4 regions of the Paenibacillus sp. S33 genome follow, and region 1 is predicted to be linked to each of the others. Evidence: predicted binding sites of a transcription regulator. Region 1 holds the regulator's gene; each other region holds the start of a gene.
The links. Region 1 encodes Rex, which represses fermentation and respiration genes when NADH is low (regulators of the CRP and FNR family bind a similar motif). Its sites were predicted from a motif close to TTGTGAAATATTTCACAA; they were not measured.

Region 1 (3,217 bases):
CTCTAAGTTGTTTACAGACGTCAAAGCTAGTCACCAGTTGTTGCCGAGCTATGAACATCTGGTGATTGATGAAGCCCATCACCTGGAGGAAGTAGCTGGTAAGCACCTAGGTATGCATATGAAATATTTCACACTCGTGCATACACTGACGCGACTGTTCAAAGACAGCAAGAATGGACAACTGCCTTCACTTCGTCAACAGTTGGCGAAATCGGGGCACGAGAAGTCGACGGATTGGGCCTCAACCATCGATCAGATGTATCCGCTCGTGTTAGAGGTTAAGGAAACTTGGGACCTGCTAAGCGACAAGCTGTTTGGCATGTTGCCAGAACGAAGCGATGCGACACCGGGTGAAACAGGACAGTTTTCTTCCCGTCTCAAACCTTCAGCCAAGCCTGCAAAGTGGGATCAGGCGGGGGCTTTGGAAAATCAGCTATATGTAACGATGAGTGAAATTTTGCGCAAGGGCGACAAGCTGATGCTGGACGTCAAGGAAGAGCATGACGATTATGCGGCGGATAGCCTTATTACAGATATCACGGGTCTGCTCAAGGATCTGGCGGGGATTCGAGAAAATTTGCGCTTTTTTATGCGACTCGATGATGAAACAACCGTATACTGGCTCGAAGCGAGTGGGCAATTCCGCAGTAAATCATTACAATTTTATGCGGTGCCTGTCGATGTGAGCCGCCAGTTGAAAGAAATGTTTTTTGACAAAAAAAGAAGCATTATTCTGACGTCTGCTACCTTATCGGTAGATAAGTCGTTTCAGTACATGATCGATCAGCTCGGCTTGCAGGAAGCCGCAGATCAAGAGCGGCTGATGACTTCGCAGCTCCCGTCACCGTTTAATTACAGGGATCAGGTGTTGCTGGTCATTCCACGGGATTTCCCAAGCGTGAAGGGCAGTGTAGGAGATGCACACTTTGTAGATATGCTCGTTAGCTCTCTAGGAGCGACTGCTCAGGCGACGCGGGGGAGAATGCTCGTTCTGTTTACTTCCTATCGGATGCTCCGGCAAGTGTATGAGCCGCTCAAAGAGGCCTTAGCATCCAGCGAAATTACTGTGCTGGGACAAGGAGTGGACAGTGGGAGTCGCAGCAAGCTAACCCGCCGTTTTCAGGAAGCCAAAGCTTCTGTATTGCTGGGAACCAGCAGCTTCTGGGAAGGCGTCGATATTCCGGGGAAGGCTCTGACTTGTCTAGCCATTGTTCGCTTGCCATTTCAACCGCCGAATCACCCGTTGCTGGAGGCAAAAAGCGAGCTGCTCCAGCAGCAGAAGAAGAATCCATTTATGAAGCTGTCTGTACCACAAGCGGTCATTCGCTTTAAACAGGGATTTGGTCGGTTGGTTCGTACAGCGAGCGACCACGGGGTCGTTATCGTTTACGATACACGTGTGATCGAATCCTATTACGGAAAGCACTTTTTGTACTCGTTACCGGGACCAAAAATGGAGCATATGCCATCGGAGCAAATGGTGCCCCGCATCGCCGAATGGCTCCAATCCGCCCCGGAGACCGAGGCATAACGGACGGACACTAAGTATGTTCGTTACAATTAGGGGGAGCAAGTATGAAATCAGATAAAATTTCAGAGGCTGTCGTACGGAGGTTACCCGTATATTTACGTTATCTGAATGCACTTCACAAACGGGAGGTGGCTACGGTCTCTTCTCAAGAGTTGGGACAGAGGCTAGATTTGAACCCGGCCCAAATCCGTAAAGATCTCGCCTATTTTGGAGATTTTGGTCGGAAGGGTATCGGTTATGATGTTTCTTATCTAATTGAGAAAATACGCCATATCCTGAAAATCGATCAGCAAATTAATGTAGTATTGGTCGGAGCGGGTAATCTGGGGCAAGCCCTTTCGAATTATAACGCTTATTTAAAAGACAATATGAAGATTGTAGCGGTATTTGATGCGTTTCCGGATAAGGTAGGGACCAAGATCAATACATTGGTCGTGCAACCGATGGATGAACTGGAAGCGACTGTGAGAGAAAAAAACATTCGAATCGGGATTATTACCGTACCTGATTTTGAAGCACAGCACGTGGCTGACAGGCTTATTGAGAGCGGAATTGGAGCGATCCTGAACTTTGCACCGACTACTCTCAAGGCACCGGCCAACATTCGGATTCATGCCACAGACTTTACAACTGATTTGCTTAGCCTCGCTTATTATTTGGAGGACGGAAAGGAAGAAACACAATATGACAGTGAATAAATGGATGATTAAAAACGGCTCTTTTGCCGTAAATGGACCAGAAGCTGGGGTAATCCATGGTTTTATGATTGTGGAAGATAGCCGCATTACTTACATTGGCGAGACTTTGCCTTCCGGTGAGGAAGAGACGGAAGCGATCGATGGTAAGGGGCTTTTGTTTTTACCTGGTCTGATTAATACTCATGGTCATGCGGCGATGTCTCTGCTGCGTGGGCATGGAGATGACTTGGCACTTCAAGTATGGCTTCAGGAAAAAATGTGGCCTATGGAAGCCAAGTTTACATCTACGGACGTGTACTGGGGTACGTCGTTGTCTGTGCTGGAAATGCTGAAAGGTGGTACAACGACCTTCCTGGACATGTACGATCATATGGATGAGGTGGCTCGTGTAGCTGAAGAGTCAGGTATTCGTGCAAGTCTGATGCGTGGAGCAATTGGACTATGTTCGGAGGAAGAACAGCGAATCAAGCTGGCTGAGGCCGTGACTTTTGCGCGTAACTGGCATGGTAAAGCAGACGGGCGTATTACAACGATGATGTCACCGCATGCGCCATACACCTGTCCACCTGCGTTTATTGAAAAATTCGTACAAGCTGCGCATGATCTGGATTTGCCGCTGCATACGCACATGTCTGAGACGATCGCCGAAGTGGAGCAAAACGTACGAGACTACGGTTTGCGTCCAGTTGCACACTTGGATAAGCTTGGCTTTTTCTCCCGTCCCTCGCTTGTTGCCCATGGCGTTCATTTGAACGACGAAGAAATAGCTTTACTGGCTGAACGTGGTGTAGCGGTTTCGCACAACCCAGGTAGCAACTTGAAGCTGGCAAGTGGTGTGGCAAGAGTGCCTGAATTGCTGCGTGCAGGGGTTACCGTTTCTCTCGGAACGGATGGTCCTGCCAGTAATAATAATCTGGATATGTTCGAGGAAATGCGTCTGGCAGCACTTATTCACAAGGGTGTATCTGGTGACCCTACGGCAGTTCCT
Region 2 (3,217 bases), 2.2 Mb from region 1:
GTAAAAGCAAATTTCATGACATACGTATACAGTGCCCGACATGGAAGGTCATTATCCGACAATTTTTTCCTAAAAAGGTGTATTTCGTTTTCTAATTTGCTGCTATGGTTACATGTTCCTTTAGTGAAGTATCTGCAGGTACCACATGTATATAGGATGTACCTGGCGTTAACGGGATTTCAACCCCATTTTTCATAAAACGAATCGCATCGCCTGGTGTATGCTGCCACTCAGCCTGTATTAACTGTCCTTGTTGAAACACCATGGCCTCTCCACTGCCGTCCAGCTCAACACCTAATCTGCCCACATCATCCAACGTTCGATGTCTAGCGCTCATTACAATAACATTGGCTGCTGAGAGCTGTTGGTTATTATTTTGATCCACATGTGACTTTTCGTTCACAAAACGCTTATATTGTTGATTCGCTGGATCATAGGTATAAGATACTCGATAGCTTTTAAGCAAAAACCGAATTTGCAAAGATGCTGCTGTCTCGTCCACCATAACTGGGGTTTCACCGGATTTAAGGTAAGAATATACTGGAACGTCCGTATGCTTGGCATACCCTTTACTATCGCTTCCTTTGCGCAGTCTGTTCACGTCTGTGTATAAATTATGTGGAGGACGACGATCTTTGCTTCGCCAGAAGTAAGCCCCTCCATTTGAAATCTCATCCAGATGTTCCTTCCGTTGCTGCTGTAAAATCGCATAGGCATCTGTGCTTCCCCCTGCGTGTATAGGCAACGCACCATAGGTTTCGCCCAGCTCAATCAAATACGGTCGAATGCTACGGACCGGTCCGATCTTTACATCTCCACCATGACTTTGGAAAAAAGCGACCAGACGGGTAATCCCGCCTTCTGCAAGAACTTCATATACCATGTCTGCCTGGCTAAGCCCTGCCTGTGGACGTGCAGCCGGAGCATTGTTAATCATGACAGCGAGCGGCCGCTCCAAAATAGGCTGCTCCACCGGAAGACCGGTAAGCGGAGCTGTAAATGCCGGAATAGACTGCTCCTTCGGCGGTTCAAGTGCCTCCTTCTCTGTTACTTGCTTGGTCGGTTGGGGAACGGAATCAGATTCACCCGTATTGGACATAGCAGTACAAGACATCAGCGTCATGCATAACAGAGCTGAGGCCATCACACGCAACCAATGATTTCGTTGGGAAATGGGCCCGGACAAGTTCATCCCTCCACTTAGTTATTTTTCTCATTATAAGCTTTATTTCCTGTTTTTGTCTTGATTGAAGCGTAACCATTCTATAGAATACTTATCTAAAGACATTAAAATTTAAAAAATATTCAGACTTTGTGATTTTTATCACAAATAACTGTAACTGAACCTACTACAATAAAGGTGTAGCAAAGATGATCATCCCCAACAAAATGAAATACAACCAACATTATAGATTAAGAAAGAGGAGTGGTTTGAATGTTTAACAGCTGGTTACGTGAAAACAAAGTCGCAATGTGGTTGCTGACTGTAGTACGGGTTTATCTAGGTTATGAATGGATGACCCACGGACTTGAAAAGCTGACAGGTGGATTCGATGCAGGCGGATTTATCTCGGGGGCCATTGCTAAAACAGGTGGAGACCATCCCGCTGTACAAGGCTGGTGGGGATCGTTCCTGGAAGCCTTTGCCCTGCCGAATGTAGGTTTGTTCAACGTCCTGATCCCATTGGGTGAGTTCTTGGTCGGGGTTGGCCTGCTTCTCGGTACATTGACTACACTGGCTGCTTTGATGGCTATGGTTATGAACTTCTCGTTCCTGTTCTCGGGTACAGTAAGCACCAATGCAATCTACCTGCTGTTTGAAATCTTCCTTGTAGTTGCTGGTGCAAATGCCGGAAGAATTGGCTTTGACCGTTGGGTATTGCCCTTCCTGCGTGGACTGTTTCGTAAAAATAAAGATACCTTTCCAGCGGACCCTAGTCGAAAAATAGCTTAACCATCCCAAAATAACCGTTATCCTCCGGGATAATGGTTATTTTTTTTGCGCTGTTATGCTCACGATACACGTGCCTTCTAATTAATCGAAGACGCAAAATACACAAAAGAACTTCCATTCCCACACACCATGTGGATTCGGAAGTTCTTTTTTTACATTTACGTATCACTTTCTTGACCAAAAGCCCAACAATTGAGACTTAACGAGCCAAGGACATACGATTGAAAAAGCTTACGCGCGGAGCGCTCAAGATCCGCAGCCCCCATCGCATAAAACAAAGGTGAAAAATGCTCTATTCCATAAGAAGGTACCGCCTGTTTAGCATATGGAGCCTTCTTGTCATATTGGAATAGGTGACGCAAATTCCAGTCTTGAAGCTGCTGTGCAATCCAGTCATCATATTGAACGGCCCAATCGGCTGGCTCACTCGTCTGCTTGAGTGTCCGCAAGTTGTGGACCAATCCACCGCTACCGATAATCAAAATCCCTTGTTCTCGCAACGGCGCCAGCATCCGCCCAATCTCGTATTGCTCCTGGGGAGCGCGCCGAGAATCAATGGATAAGGGTACGACCGGTATGTCTGCATCAGGATATATATGCCGTAAAACCACCCATGCTCCATGATCCAGTCCTCGGTTCCGAACCGGCTGGTGGAACAGGTTATGCTGACTGAACAGATGCTTTATCTCCTCATACAGCTTTGGATCGCCTGGTGCAGGGTAATCAATTGAGTACATTTCTTCGGGAAAGCCATAGAAATCGTGCAACGCTGCATGCTGATCATCCGCGCCAATACATTGATCGGGGCTATCCCAATGCGCGGAAAAAATGACAATTCCTTTGGGTCGGGGCAGGCTCGCGCCCAGCTTTGCAAGAAAGCTGGTATATGCGTTATTTTCTACAGCCAGTGTCGGTGAACCATGCGCAACAAAAATTGAGGGTAATGTCATCGCTGCCAACCTCCACACGCCAGTATAGTGTTACTCTTCCATTTTACTCCGGCGGAGGCGCAATTTCCAATACAATCCGTTACACACTGAAATCAGATCATCCAGTGCTGCCAATCCCGTTGAATATTTTCCTGTTCATCCAGCCATTCAAGTGTTCGATCAATCAGCCGTTGCCGCTCTTTACCTGACGAGAAAGTGTGATCTCCCTGGAAAATAATCTCTTTATCACAGCGCCCCTCTGGACGCATCCAGAATATCTTTTGAAACAGAAATGCATAATCCACAGGAATAATATCATCCGAGGTGCCATGAA
Region 3 (3,217 bases), 2.9 Mb from region 1:
ATCAATTACGCGGCCATAGGATGATAAGAATTCATCATTAGGTTCAATAACTTGGTCCATCCATTGGCGTTTGGTTACTTCAAAAACAGGAGCCAAGCGATTAGACATCGTTTCATCCGGTCCGAAGATTCTGAAATTACGATTTTCTTCATTTAAAAGAACCACATCTTTAACGTATTTCCCTAAAACCGACATATCTTGCGCAATCACTTTACCAGGTACGGAATTATCCAGCGTATAGTTACGGAAATCCGGTAATTTCAAGTCTTTAATGAGGTTACCCGCATTCGCAACAGGGTTCATTCCCATGCGTTTATCGCCTGTAGGCAAAATTTCAGCAAGCTCAGAGTTTAAACGACCGTTTTCGTCGAACAATTCCTCTGGTCTATAGCTATTCAGCCATTCTAACAAAGCAGGTGCGTGCTGCATATTTTTTTGATCAACCGGAATTGGAACCTGATGGGCACGGAATGAATTTTCATTCGGCACGTTGTCCCATTCCTTCGGACCCGTCCAGCCTTTAGGTGAACGGAATACAATCATCGGCCACGCCGGACGAGTAAGGTCATTATTTTCACGCGCATTCTTTTGAATAGCTTCAATCTTCTCGATAGCCGTATCCAATACTTTCGCCATTTCTGGATGCATGTGATCCGGATTTTCACCTTCAACAAAGAACGGCTCCCAACCCAAACCTTTAAAGTATGAGGTCAATTCTTCTTTCGATTGACGAGACATAATCGTTGGGTTACTAATCTTAAAGCCATTCAAGTGCAAGATTGGTAGCACTGCACCATCTGTGATGGGGTTGATAAATCGGTTAGAGAACCACGAAGCGGCTAATGGGCCCGTTTCAGCTTCACCATCACCAATAACAACAGCCGAAATCAGATCAGGATTATCCAGAATGGCACCTACACCATGAGAAAGGGAGTAACCTAATTCTCCACCTTCATGGATAGATCCAGGTGTTTCAGGAGCAGCATGTGAAGCAATACCGCCAGGGAAAGAGAATTGTTTGAACAATTTCTTCATACCTGGGATATCTTGTGTAATTTGCGGATAGATTTCAGTGTAGCTTCCATCCAGATAAGAATTTGAAACCATAACCTGGCCGCCGTGACCAGGACCTTCAATGTAAAGCATGCTCAAATCATATTTATTAATAACACGATTTAGATGTGCATAAATAAAGTTTTGGCCCGGAATTGTGCCCCAGTGTCCAATAGGCTTAACCTTCACATCTGAATCTTTTAAAGGCTCTCTCAACAAAGGATTATCTTTTAAATACAGCTGACCTACCGAAATGTAGTTCGTTGCACGCCAATATGCATCAAGTTTTTCTAAATATGTTTTAGATGAATAATCTGCTAACACGGGTGATAACGACATGGTGTCCACTCCCTAAGTAGTTTTGTTTGTAATTTATTTCCGGAAATTTCATCTACATGTACATCATAACGCTACGCTGATTAAATTCAACCTTTTTCACAAGTGATACGGTCCAATTTTGTGAAATTTTGAACATACTATGAAATATAAATTAAAAAGACAGTAAAAAAGCTCTTACATTAAAATATATAGAATTATAAACCAATAAAATTTGCAATAAACGAGGCAATCGCAGACTCCAATCCTTTTCTCAAAACCATAAAAAAAAGACCGGAGAATTCTCCAGTCTTATCATTAGTGAACCGATACAAAGGTGTTAAATTTCAAATATTTGTAATGAAATCGCATATGAGAAAACTCAAATGGCGTACCGTTATCTAAAAAGAACACGCCTTCCATAATACCTACAGGCTCATTTTCATTTAAATGAAGCAGCTTTTGATCATTCTCTTGGGACGGTTCTGCAAAAATGGATAAAAAAGATTTGGTGACAGCCAAGTTCCGCGAGTCTTCCAAATAATTAAAAATGGACCCCTCGATAATGGTCTGATTTAAATTCTGGACAATTTTAATAGGGATATAGCCCGTTTCAATCATAAAAGGATCATCATCAAACAGACGTAAGCGGACAATTTTGTAAACAAAATCATGAGTCTCCAAGAACAAATCGCGCTGTAATTCTTCTGTTGGCGGAATGACCTCAAAACTCAATACTTTGATTTTTGGCTTTTTACCATGCATTTGAAAATTATCAGTGACCCCTAGATTAGAGCCTTCGTAGTTAAAGATAGATTCATTTCTTATGTATAATGGATTAATAAATGTCCCGGAACCTTGTTTTTTGAAAATGATTCCGACATTCTCCATTTTAGTCAGAGCACGTTTAATTGAACTACGACTAACCTGGTAAGTCTCACTAAGACTACGTTCATCTGGCAATCTCATATCTGCAAACTTTCCAGCAAAAATTTTCATCTTGAGATCGTCAATAATTTGCTTATAGACAAATTGTGTCATATAGTACTCCTCTTTCAGGTCTTCTATAACTCTATATAGTTTACCATAACTTGCCCATTTCATCTCATGTTTGTTTCTGTATGCTGAGTGGGCTTTCAGCGGATAGGAAGCGCCCTCGCTTTTACTTTACATCTCTATGCATAATACCATGATTACACATACATAACACCACTGAACGTACCTGCAAAACAGCAGAAGATACAGAACCCCCACCTTAATATCGGTAATAAGACCAAGCCTGTTTCGAACCTGGAGGGATGTTTGACTAGACCAGGCTAAAATCCTTGAATACATTGTTATTATTTATCTTGTTCAAGCGTTTTCTAATAAGAATGGTGGAGGGGAGATCATATTGGCTATCCGCTACAGCATCATCATTCCAACCTATAATCGAGCCCAGCAATTGTTGCTTACACTCGCTTCATTTGAGACACAAACCTATCCAAAGCAACTATTCGAAGTCATTGTAGCTGATGACGGTTCTACAGACGGAACGAAAGAAATGGTCGAAGGCTTCAAAGCATCCTATCCTCTTATCTATGTGTCACATCAGGAACAACGCGGTCGATCTGCCGTTCGAAATTTGGGACTGCGCCGTGCAAAAGGGCTGTACATCATCTTCTGCGACGCTGACTTTGTAGTATTACCGGAATTCATTAGGATCGTGAGCCGTTATCACCGTAAATATCCCAAGTCCGTGCTTTCAGGCATTCCTCACTCGTGGGACGATGCTTTTACCCATTATTACCCTGACTTTTCCCCTGAGGAAAAAGAACAATGTCGCAACATACTTACGCAGTCCAACTTA
Region 4 (3,217 bases), 160 kb from region 1:
TTTCAATGCGTTCGTAGCTATATTTATCATGCATGTAGTGAATAACATTCAAAGTGTTCATGTACAGTTTTGCCAACCATTCCATCATAGGTTTGAAGCGGCTCAACACTTCTTCATAATCCAGAACTTCACCTGTAATGGCTGGGAATTCAGGCCCTACTTGAACGCCAGATTTTTCATCTTTACCACCGTTAATTGCATACAGCAGAGCTTTAGCCAAGTTGGCACGAGCACCAAAGAATTGCATTTGCTTACCGATTTTCATTGCCGATACACAACAAGCAATACCATAATCGTCTCCATAAATTGGACGCATCAGATCGTCATTTTCGTACTGAATGGAGCTAGTCTCAATAGAAACTTTCGCACAATACTTTTTGAAGCCTTCAGGCAATTTTTCCGACCACAGTACAGTCAGGTTCGGCTCCGGTGCAGGTCCCAGATTGTAGAGGGTGTGCAGGAAACGGAAGCTGTTTTTAGTTACCCGAGTTTCTCCAGTTACGGACATACCACCAATGGACTCAGTAACCCAAGTTGGATCTCCACTGAACAGTTCATTATAGTCAGGTGTGCGCAAGAACTTAACAATACGCAATTTCATAACAAAATGATCGACCAGTTCTTGAGCTTGTTCTTCTGTCATTGTACCCTCTTCCATATCACGTTGAGAGTAAATATCAAGGAAGGAAGATACACGTCCTAAGGACATTGCTGCACCATTTTGTTCTTTGATTGCTGCAAGATATCCAAAATATACCCATTGGAAAGCTTCTTTCGCATTGTTAGCAGGTTTGGAAATATCAAAACCGTGCTCAGCAGCCATTTGTTTCAGTTCATTCAAAGCACGAATTTGTTCGGAAATTTCCTCACGAAGACGAATTACGTCTTCTTCCATGGAATCAACTTCAAGGCTTTTCAGTTGCAGCTTTTTATCTTGGATCAAGAAGGCTACACCATACAAAGCTACACGACGATAGTCACCGATAATACGACCACGACCGTATGCATCTGGCAGACCAGTAATGATACCAGCTTTACGGGCTGCTCTCATTTCATCTGTATAAGCGTCAAATACACCTTGGTTGTGAGTTTTACGAATATGAGTGAAGATATCAATGATACTTTCTGGTACTTCAAAACCATAGGCTTTACAAGCGTCGATCATCATCCGAATTCCACCAAACGGCTGCAAAGAGCGTTTGAATGGAGCATCTGTTTGTACACCGACAATTTGCTCTTTATCCCGGTCTAGATAACCCGGTTTATGTGAAATAATAGTGGATGGCGTATTCACGTCTACATCAAGCACGCCGCCGTTTGCCAGCTCTTTTTTAGTAAGATCGGATACAATATCCCACAATGCAGTTGTGTTGGCGGTAGGACCAACCAAAAATTCTTCATTGCCAACATAAGGTAAGATATTAGTTTCAATAAAATCGTTGACGTTGACTTCTTTAGTCCATTTGCCTTTTTTAAAACCTCTCCAGCCAGATTGTTGCTCTTGTAATTCTCTCTCAATCACCGACATGTAAATCCCTCCAAATTGTTTGGTCTTCCGGACTTGTGATTTTTTTCACGATAAAGCTATTTCTTGAGCCCGGCCTTTTCACCGATGCCTTACGCTCAGTGTCGGGACCTTTCTTACACCCTTATTGTAGAATAATGATAGAGTGTAGTATGTGACAAAAATCACAATATGAGTGATTTTTGTCACTTTATTTTCCCTAGCTTCACGCCTATATCCTTAGCCTTGCCGTTCACCTCCCTTCCCAAACCAACAGGCCCTCTATATAGAGAGCCTGCATCGGTATTGAACGAGAAAATGCTTTTTCACAAGCCTCTTCGTACCTATTATATTATTGGTCAAAACGTCCGTAGAAGGCATTGCGATAGACATCAGCCAACTCAGTAACCAGTGGCAACTTCGGATTCGCAGTTGTACATTGATCTTCAAATGCGCGGTCAGCCAGATAGTCTACACGTGATTCGAAATCCTTTGCATCGAAACCGATTTGTTGGAACGATTCCTCGATACCAAGTGTTTTGTTCATTTTACGGATCGCTTCGATCAAGCTGTTAACCCCTTCTTCGGTGGTGCGTGCAGGCAGTCCCAGTATGCGCGCGATTTCTGCATAACGCTCATCCGCAACAAAGTGCGAATATTTAGGGAACGAAGCAAATTTTGTCGGTTTTTTCGCATTATAGCGAATGACGTGCGGCAATAAAATGGCATTCGTGCGGCCATGCGCTGTATGGTATTGTCCACCCCATTTATGTGCAAGACTGTGGTTAATGCCCAAGAATGCATTAGCAAATGCCATACCAGCAAGTGTAGAAGCATTATGCATTTTTTCACGAGCCAGCTTATCACCAGTCAGAGCCGATTGTTCTAGGTATTGGAATACCAATTGAATGGCTTTAATTGCCAGACCATCTGTGTAGTCATTAGCCATTACGGACACGTAAGCCTCGATAGCATGTGTCAGAACATCCATACCTGTGTCCGCTACAGCTGTTTTAGGTAGCGAATATACAAACACTGGGTCAATAATTGCCACATCAGGAGTCAACTCATAGTCAGCCAGTGGGTACTTCGTGTCGCCCAGGTTTTTGTCCGTAATTACTGCGAACGATGTAACTTCGGAACCTGTACCCGAGGTTGTAGGGATAGCTACAAATTGTGCTTTTTGGCCCAGACGTGGGTACTTGTAAATCCGTTTACGGATATCCATGAATTTTTGTTTTAAATTATTGAAATCAGTATCTGGATATTCATAGAACATCCACATGCCTTTAGCAGCATCCATTGGGGAACCGCCGCCCAGTGCGACGATGCAATCCGGTTGGAAACGTCTCATCATTTCAGTACCACGTTCTACCGTAACTGTCGATGGATCTGGCTCTACTTCAGAGAACACTTCGATAGCTACTGGTGTTTGGCGTTGATGCAGATAATGAATAACACGATCTACATATCCCAGTTGTACCATCATAGGGTCTGTGATAATGGCTACACGTGTGATATCAGGCATTTTAGCAAGATACTGTGTCGAGTTTTTCTCAAAATAGATTTTGGAAGGTACTTTGAACCATTGCATATTCACCGTCCGTTTCGCCACCCTTTTCACATTAATCAAATTGACTGCCGATACGTTCGACGAAGTCGAGTTACGACCATACGAACCGCAACCGAGTGTCAACGAAGGAAGGTTGGTGT

Region 2: ACWGXJ_RS04480 (DoxX family membrane protein) is a predicted target of Rex. The motif match lies at 1,313-1,330, and genes of this name have one in related genera.
Region 3: ACWGXJ_RS01055 (phosphoketolase family protein) is a predicted target of Rex. The motif match lies at 1,511-1,528, and genes of this name have one in related genera.
Region 4: pflB (formate C-acetyltransferase) is a predicted target of Rex. The motif match lies at 1,562-1,579, and genes of this name have one in related genera.

What each region holds. Positions count from the first base shown of each region.
Region 1 is NZ_JBSIEZ010000001.1:3,174,392-3,177,608, reverse strand. Features, by position in the region: gene dinG (ATP-dependent DNA helicase DinG) at 1-1,531, shown strand, start outside; gene ACWGXJ_RS14575 (redox-sensing transcriptional repressor Rex) at 1,576-2,229, shown strand; gene ACWGXJ_RS14570 (amidohydrolase) at 2,216-3,217, shown strand, end outside.
Region 2 is NZ_JBSIEZ010000001.1:951,055-954,271, reverse strand. Features, by position in the region: gene ACWGXJ_RS04485 (DUF3048 domain-containing protein) at 92-1,186, opposite strand; gene ACWGXJ_RS04480 (DoxX family membrane protein) at 1,436-1,954, shown strand; gene ACWGXJ_RS04475 (dioxygenase family protein) at 2,113-2,904, opposite strand; gene ACWGXJ_RS04470 (alpha/beta hydrolase) at 2,997-3,217, opposite strand, start outside.
Region 3 is NZ_JBSIEZ010000001.1:232,770-235,986, reverse strand. Features, by position in the region: gene ACWGXJ_RS01055 (phosphoketolase family protein) at 1-1,392, opposite strand, end outside; gene ACWGXJ_RS01050 (GntR family transcriptional regulator) at 1,687-2,409, opposite strand; gene ACWGXJ_RS01045 (glycosyltransferase family 2 protein) at 2,762-3,217, shown strand, end outside.
Region 4 is NZ_JBSIEZ010000001.1:3,332,335-3,335,551, forward strand. Features, by position in the region: gene pflB (formate C-acetyltransferase) at 1-1,528, opposite strand, end outside; gene adhE (bifunctional acetaldehyde-CoA/alcohol dehydrogenase) at 1,857-3,217, opposite strand, start outside.